DNA from 2 places in the Streptomyces sp. NPDC030799 genome. Region 2 is predicted to be linked to the other one. Evidence: predicted binding sites of a transcription regulator. Region 2 holds the regulator's gene; the other holds the start of a gene.
The links. The regulator HrcA, encoded in region 2, represses chaperone genes, less so after heat shock. The targets are predictions, from matches to a motif close to TTNGCACTCNGNNNNNCNGAGTGCNAA.

Region 1: groES (co-chaperone GroES) is a predicted target of HrcA. The motif match lies at 2,141-2,167, and genes of this name have one in related genera.

What each region holds. Positions count from the first base shown of each region.
Region 1 covers NZ_JBVIDS010000007.1:184,691-188,146, forward strand. The annotation lists gene groL (chaperonin GroEL) at 1-1,570, opposite strand, end outside; gene groES (co-chaperone GroES) at 1,686-1,994, opposite strand; gene ACZ41I_RS19350 (polysaccharide deacetylase family protein) at 2,267-3,109, opposite strand; gene ACZ41I_RS19355 (polysaccharide deacetylase family protein) at 3,259-3,456, opposite strand, start outside.
Region 2 covers NZ_JBVIDS010000001.1:346,030-349,485, forward strand. The annotation lists gene ACZ41I_RS01460 (DUF3097 domain-containing protein) at 1-662, opposite strand, end outside; gene ACZ41I_RS01465 (MBL fold metallo-hydrolase) at 697-1,419, opposite strand; gene hrcA (heat-inducible transcriptional repressor HrcA) at 1,582-2,598, shown strand; gene dnaJ (molecular chaperone DnaJ) at 2,599-3,456, shown strand, end outside.

The sequences.
Region 1 (3,456 bases), on a different contig from region 2:
TCTCGACGACCAGGGTCTCGGTCGTGAGCAGCAGGGAGGCGATGGAGGCGGCGTTCTCCAGGGCGGAGCGGGTGACCTTCACCGGGTCGATGACGCCGGCCTTGACCAGGTCGCCGTACTCGCCGGTGGCGGCGTTGTAGCCCTGCCCCTTCTCCAGGTCCTTGACCTTGGAGACGATGACGTAGCCCTCCTGGCCGGCGTTCTCGCCGATCCAGCGCAGCGGCTCGACCACGGCGTTGCGGACGACCGCGACACCGGTGGCCTCGTCGCCGGTCTTGTCGAGGTTGCCCTCCAGGACCTTGGAGGAGTGGACCAGCGCGGAGCCACCACCGGAGACGATGCCCTCCTCGACCGCGGCGCGGGTCGCGGAGATGGCGTCCTCCAGACGGTGCTTCTTCTCCTTCAGCTCCACCTCGGTGGCGGCGCCGACCTTGATCACGCACACGCCGCCGGCCAGCTTCGCGAGGCGCTCCTGGAGCTTCTCGCGGTCCCAGTCGGAGTCGGTGTTCTCGATCTCGGCCTTGATCTGGGCGACGCGGCCCGTCAGGTCCTCCTGCTTGCCGGCACCCTCGACGATGGTGGTGTCGTCCTTGGTGACGGTGACGCGGCGGGCGGAGCCGAGCACGTCCAGGCCGACCTGGTCGAGCTTGAGGCCGACCTCCTCGGAGATGACGGTGGCGCCGGTGAGGATCGCCATGTCCTGCAGCATCGCCTTGCGGCGGTCGCCGAAGCCGGGGGCCTTCACCGCGACGGCGTTGAAGGTGCCGCGGATCTTGTTGACGACCAGGGTCGACAGGGCCTCGCCCTCGACGTCCTCGGCGATGATCAGCAGCGGCTTGGAGGCGCCGGCCTGGATGACCTTCTCCAGCAGCGGCAGCAGGTCCTGGATGGAGCTGATCTTGCCCTGGTTGATGAGGATGTACGGGTCGTCGAGGACGGCCTCCATACGCTCCTGGTCCGTCACGAAGTACGGCGACAGGTAGCCCTTGTCGAAGGCCATGCCCTCGGTGAAGTCCAGCTCCAGACCGAAGGTGTTGGACTCCTCGACGGTGATGACACCGTCCTTGCCGACCTTGTCCATCGCCTCGGCGATCAGCTCGCCGACCTGCTGGTCCTGGGCGGACAGCGCGGCGACGGCGGCGATGTCGGACTTCTCGTCGATCGGGCGGGCGGAAGCCAGCAGGTCGTCGGAGACGGCCTTGACGGCGGCGTCGATGCCCTTCTTCAGGGCGGCCGGGGAGGCGCCGGCGGCGACGTTCTTCAGGCCCTCACGGACCAGCGCCTGGGCGAGGACGGTGGCGGTGGTGGTGCCGTCACCCGCGATGTCGTTGGTCTTGGTCGCCACCTCCTTCACCAGCTGCGCGCCGAGGTTCTCGTACGGGTCCTCGATCTCGACCTCGCGGGCGATCGTGACACCGTCGTTGGTGATGGTGGGGGCGCCGAACTTCTTGTCGATGACGACGTTGCGGCCACGGGGGCCGATCGTCACCTTCACCGTGTCGGCCAGCTTGTTGACGCCGCGCTCGAGGGCGCGACGGGCGTCCTCGTCGAACTTCAGGATCTTCGCCATGACAGCGGGAGCCCTCTCGGAAATCTATGGGTGACAAGACAACTGCGCCCCGGGCGCCCGGCTTCTTATCGGTCGCGGGGGGCCAGGGGCGCAGCTCAGAAACTTCGAGGTGGAGTTACTTCTCGATGATCGCGAGAACGTCGCGAGCCGAGAGGACGAGGTACTCCTCGCCGTTGTACTTCACCTCGGTGCCGCCGTACTTGCTGTACAGGACGACGTCGCCGACCTTGACGTCGAGCGGAAGGCGCTCGCCGTTCTCGAACCGGCCCGGGCCCACGGCGAGGACGGCGCCCTCCTGGGGCTTCTCCTTCGCGGTGTCCGGGATGACCAGGCCAGAGGCCGTGGTCTGCTCGGCGTCCAGCGGCTGGACCACGATGCGGTCCTCGAGCGGCTTGATGGCAACCTTGGAGCTGGCGGTCGTCACGATCCGACCTCCCCCTTCGGAGATCTCACGGGGTTAACTGTCTGAGGTGGCGACCAGGTCGATCCGTCGTCGCGGGTGCCGGACCTGCCCGTCGCTTTTTTGGCACTCTCCAGTGGGGAGTGCCAGAGCCGAGACTATGACTGCGGTTAGCACTCGGTCAAGCGGAGTGCCAATGCCGTGCGGCGCGTCGGCCGTTTCTTCGTCGGCGCCGGCGTTCTTCGGTGGCCCGGGGCTGCCCCGCCCTCCCGGGGTCTCCCCGCCGGACGGGCTGTTCATTGCAGGTAGTTTTCGAGGCTCCCCACCGTCAGGCCCCTCTGCTGCACCCTGCGGAGCACCCTCGTCGTGCGCTCCCGCAGGCTCGGGCCCGTTGTCTCGTCCGGGCCGATCAGGATGATGTCGCCGGGGCGGAGATGGTGCGGGCCGTGGGTGTAGACGAGGTCGGTCGGGGTCACGGCGGTGCGCCAGAGGACGAGTGCGGAGATGCCGCAGTCGGAGGCCGCGCGCAAGGTGGTGGTGTCGTACGAGCCGTACGGCGGGCGGAAGAGGTGGGGACGCAGGCCGAGGCGGGAGCCGAGCCGGTCCTGCTGGCCACAGATCTCGGCACGCTGGCCGGCGTAGGGCAGCCCGGACAGCGCGCGGTGGTCGAGGGTGTGGTTCTCGATGCCGGCGCCCAGCCGGTGCAGGCGGGCGAAGTGGCCGTAGCCGGGGCCGGCGGCACTGTCGGTGAGGAACATGCTGAGGGGCAGCCGGAGTTCGCGGACCATGTCGACGAAGCGGGGGTCCTTGTCGGCGCCGTCGTCGTAGGTCAGGAACACGACCCGGTCACGGGTGGGGACGTGGTCCATGACGCGGGGCAGGACGCGGCCGGCGGTGTGCGGGGCGAGGGCCAGCGTGCGGGCGGCGCGGCGCGGCGGGCGGGCGAGGGGCTCGGTCAGCCCCCAGCGGAGGTAGGGCCGGTCGGGGGCGGGGCCGGTCGGGTGTACGCCCTCGGCCGCCTTCTTGCCGAGGCGCTCGATCGGGTCGACGGACTGGGCACAGCCGGTGAGGAGGAGGCCCGACGCGAGCAGCACGGCCAGACCCCGGCCGAGACGCTCCCCTCCGCCCCTGGCCGGCACCCCCTCGCCGGCGGCCGGCACACGTCCCGCGTCCCGGACGTACCGCGCCCGCGGGCCGCCGCGCCCCGCGCTCCCCCGCACCCGCACCCGCACCGGGCCGCCGGAGCCCGCCCTCCCCTCCGCCTGCTCCTTGCCGCTCCCCCCGTGGCTCACAGGTAGTCCTCCAGGCGGGCCACGGCGTAGCCCTCGCGGGTGACCTTGTTCAGGAAGCGGCGCATGTCGTCGATCATCGTGCCGTTCCAGTCGGAGCGGCCTCGGAAGTGGGTGAGGACGATGTCGCCGCGGCGCATCTTCTGGTCGTCCTCGCGGTACTCCCAGTGGTCGACGAAGACCTCCTCGTTCCAGAT
Region 2 (3,456 bases):
ACCCCCGTCTTCCAGTCCTGCCCCCGCGGGACCATGGGCCACGCCTCGATCCCCAGCGCGGCCGGCTTCACCGCCTGCCAGATGTCGATGTACGGGTGACCGACCACCAGCGCGTGCTCGCTGGTCACCGACTCCGCGATCCGCCATTCCTTCGTGCCCGGCACCAAGTGGTCCACGAGGACACCCAGGCGGGCGTCCGGACCCGGGGCGAAGGACGACACGATCGACGGCAGGTCGTCCACGCCCTCCAGGTACTCCACCACCACGCCCTCGATGCGCAGGTCGTCGCCCCACACCTTCTCGACCAGCTCGGCGTCGTGCCGGCCCTCGACGTAGATGCGGCCGGCGCGGGCCACGCGGGCGCGGGCGCCGGGGACGGCGACCGAACCGGAGGCCGTACGGGTGGGCCGTACCGGACCGCCGGAAGGCCTCACCAGCGTCACCACGCGCCCCTCCAGCAGGAAGCCCCGCGGCTCCAGCGGGAACACCCGGTGCTTGCCGAAGCGGTCCTCCAGCGTCACCGTGCCCGCCTCGCAGCGGATCACCGCCCCGCAGAACCCGGTACCGGGCTCCTCCACCACCAGGCCGGGCTCCGCCGGTACCTCCGGCACCGGCTTCGGCTTCTTCCACGGTGGGGTCAGGTCGGCGGAGTACTGGCGCATTCGAGTGACGATAGGAGAAGCCGTACGGCCGCGCTCACGACACGCCGAAACGCGTGGCCAGCTCGTCGCGTTGCCGTCGCACGAACCCCGCGTCCACCACCGCTCCGTGACCGGGCACGTACAGCGCGTCCTCGCCGCCCAGGGACAGCAGGCGGTCCAGGGCGTCCGGCCAGCGGGACGGGACCGCGTCCGGGCCGGCCTGGGGTTCGCCGGACTCCTCGACGAGGTCGCCGCAGAAGACCACCTCCGGGTCCCCCGGCACCAGCACCACCAGATCGTGGGCCGTGTGCCCCGGGCCCACGTTGGCCAGCAGCGCCTGGCGGCCGTCGCCGAGGTCCAGCGTCCACTCGCCGGAGACCGGATGCCAGGGCGGGACCAGCGCGTCCACCGCCTCGTCGGCGTCCGCGACCGGCAGGCCGTTCCTGATCGCGTCCAGGCGCAGTTCCTCCCGCTCGTACGCGAAGACCGCGTCCAGGCCCACCGCGCCGTACACCTCCGCCCCGGCGAACGCCGCAGCCCCGAAGACATGATCGAAGTGGGGGTGGGTCAGCGCGAGATGGGTCACACGGCCGCCGGTCAGTTCCTCGGCCTGTGCCCGCAGCCGCGCGCCCTCGGCCAGACTGGAACCGGCGTCCACCATCAGGGCCGTACCGGCCCCGAGGACCAGCCCGGCCGTGCAGTCCCAGCCCGCGAGGCGGCAGCGCCCGACCCCGGCGGCAAGCCGCTCCCACCCCAGCTCTTCCCAAGTCACCGTCATACCGCGACGCTAGCTGCACAGGCCGCCGCGACCGCACCGACCTTGCCCCGGGTGTACCCGACAGCCGTACACTGGGCCCGGGAACGCTGGCACTCGCGTGCGAAGAGTGCCAGGCGGACGAACCGCGGAACAGAGGGGACGACGTGCTGGAGGTGCGCGCGAATGCTGAGTGAACGCAGGCTTCAGGTACTGCGCGCCATCGTCCAGGACTACGTCGGCACCGAGGAGCCGGTCGGGTCGAAGGCCCTGACCGAGCGGCACAACCTCGGGGTCTCCCCGGCCACCGTCCGCAACGACATGGCGGCCCTGGAGGACGAGGGGTTCATCGCGCAGCCGCACACCAGCGCGGGGCGCATCCCCACCGACAAGGGCTACCGGCTGTTCGTGGACAAGCTCGCGGGCGTGAAGCCGATGACCGCGCCCGAGCGGCGGGCCATCCAGAACTTCCTGGAGGGCGCCGTCGACCTCGACGACGTCGTGGCGCGCACGGTACGGCTGCTCGCGCAGCTGACCCGGCAGGTCGCCGTCGTGCAGTACCCGTCCCTGACCCGGTCCACCGTCCGGCACGTGGAGCTGCTCTCGCTCGCTCCCGCGCGCGTGATGCTCGTGCTGATCACGGACACCGGACGGGTCGAGCAGCGGATGGTCGACTGCCCGGCGCCCTTCGGCGAGGCTTCGCTCGCCGATCTGCGCGCCCGGCTGAACAGCCGGGTCGCGGGCCGCCGGTTCACGGACGTGCCGAGGCTGGTCGAGGACCTTCCGGAGGCCTTCGAGGCCGAGGACCGCGGTACGGTCTCGACGGTGCTCTCCACTCTCCTGGAGACGCTCGTCGAGGAGAACGAGGAGCGGCTGATGATCGGCGGCACCGCCAATCTCACCCGCTTCGGGCATGACTTTCCCCTCACGATCCGACCCGTGCTGGAGGCCCTTGAGGAGCAGGTCGTGCTCCTCAAGCTCCTCGGCGAGGCGAAGGATCCGGGCGTGACCGTGCGCATCGGGCACGAGAACGCCCACGAGGGGCTCAACTCCACCTCGGTGGTGTCGGTGGGCTACGGTTCGGGCGGCGAGGCGGTTGCCAAGCTCGGCGTGGTCGGACCGACCCGCATGGACTACCCGGGAACGATGGGAGCGGTACGCGCAGTGGCACGGTACGTCGGACAGATCCTGGCGGAGTCGTAAGTGGCCACGGACTACTACGCCGTTCTCGGCGTGCGCCGCGACGCGTCGCAGGATGAGATCAAGAAGGCGTTCCGTCGGCTCGCGCGCGAGCTGCACCCGGACGTCAACCCGGATCCGAAGACCCAGGAGCGGTTCAAGGAGATCAACGCCGCTTACGAGGTGCTGTCGGACCCGCAGAAGAAGCAGGTCTACGACCTCGGCGGCGACCCGCTCTCGCAGTCCGGCGGTGCCGGTGCGGGCGGCTTCGGGGCCGGCGGCTTCGGCAACTTCTCCGACATCATGGACGCGTTCTTCGGTACGGCGTCGCAGCGCGGGCCGCGCTCGCGCACCCGGCGCGGCCAGGACGCGATGATCCGGATCGAGGTCGAGCTGGACGAGGCGGCCTTCGGGACCACCAAGGACATCCAGGTCGACACCGCGATCGTCTGCAACACCTGCAACGGCGAGGGCGCGGCACCCGGTACGACCGCCCAGACATGTGACATGTGCCGTGGCCGTGGCGAGGTCTCGCAGGTCACCCGGTCCTTCCTGGGCCAGGTCATGACGTCGCGTCCCTGCCCCCAGTGCCAGGGCTTCGGCACCGTGGTCCCGACCCCGTGCCCGGAGTGCGCCGGTGACGGCCGTGTCCGTTCCCGTCGCACGCTCACCGTCAAGATCCCGGCCGGTGTCGACAACGGCACACGGATCCAGCTCGCCGGTGAGGGCGAGGTCGGGCCCGGCGGCGGTCCGGCCGGTGATCTGTACGTCGAGATCCACGAGCTGCCGCACCCGACGTTCCAGCGGCGCGGTGACGACCTGCACTGCACGGTCACGATCCCGATGACGGCGGCGGCGCTCGGCACCAAGGTGCCGCTGGAG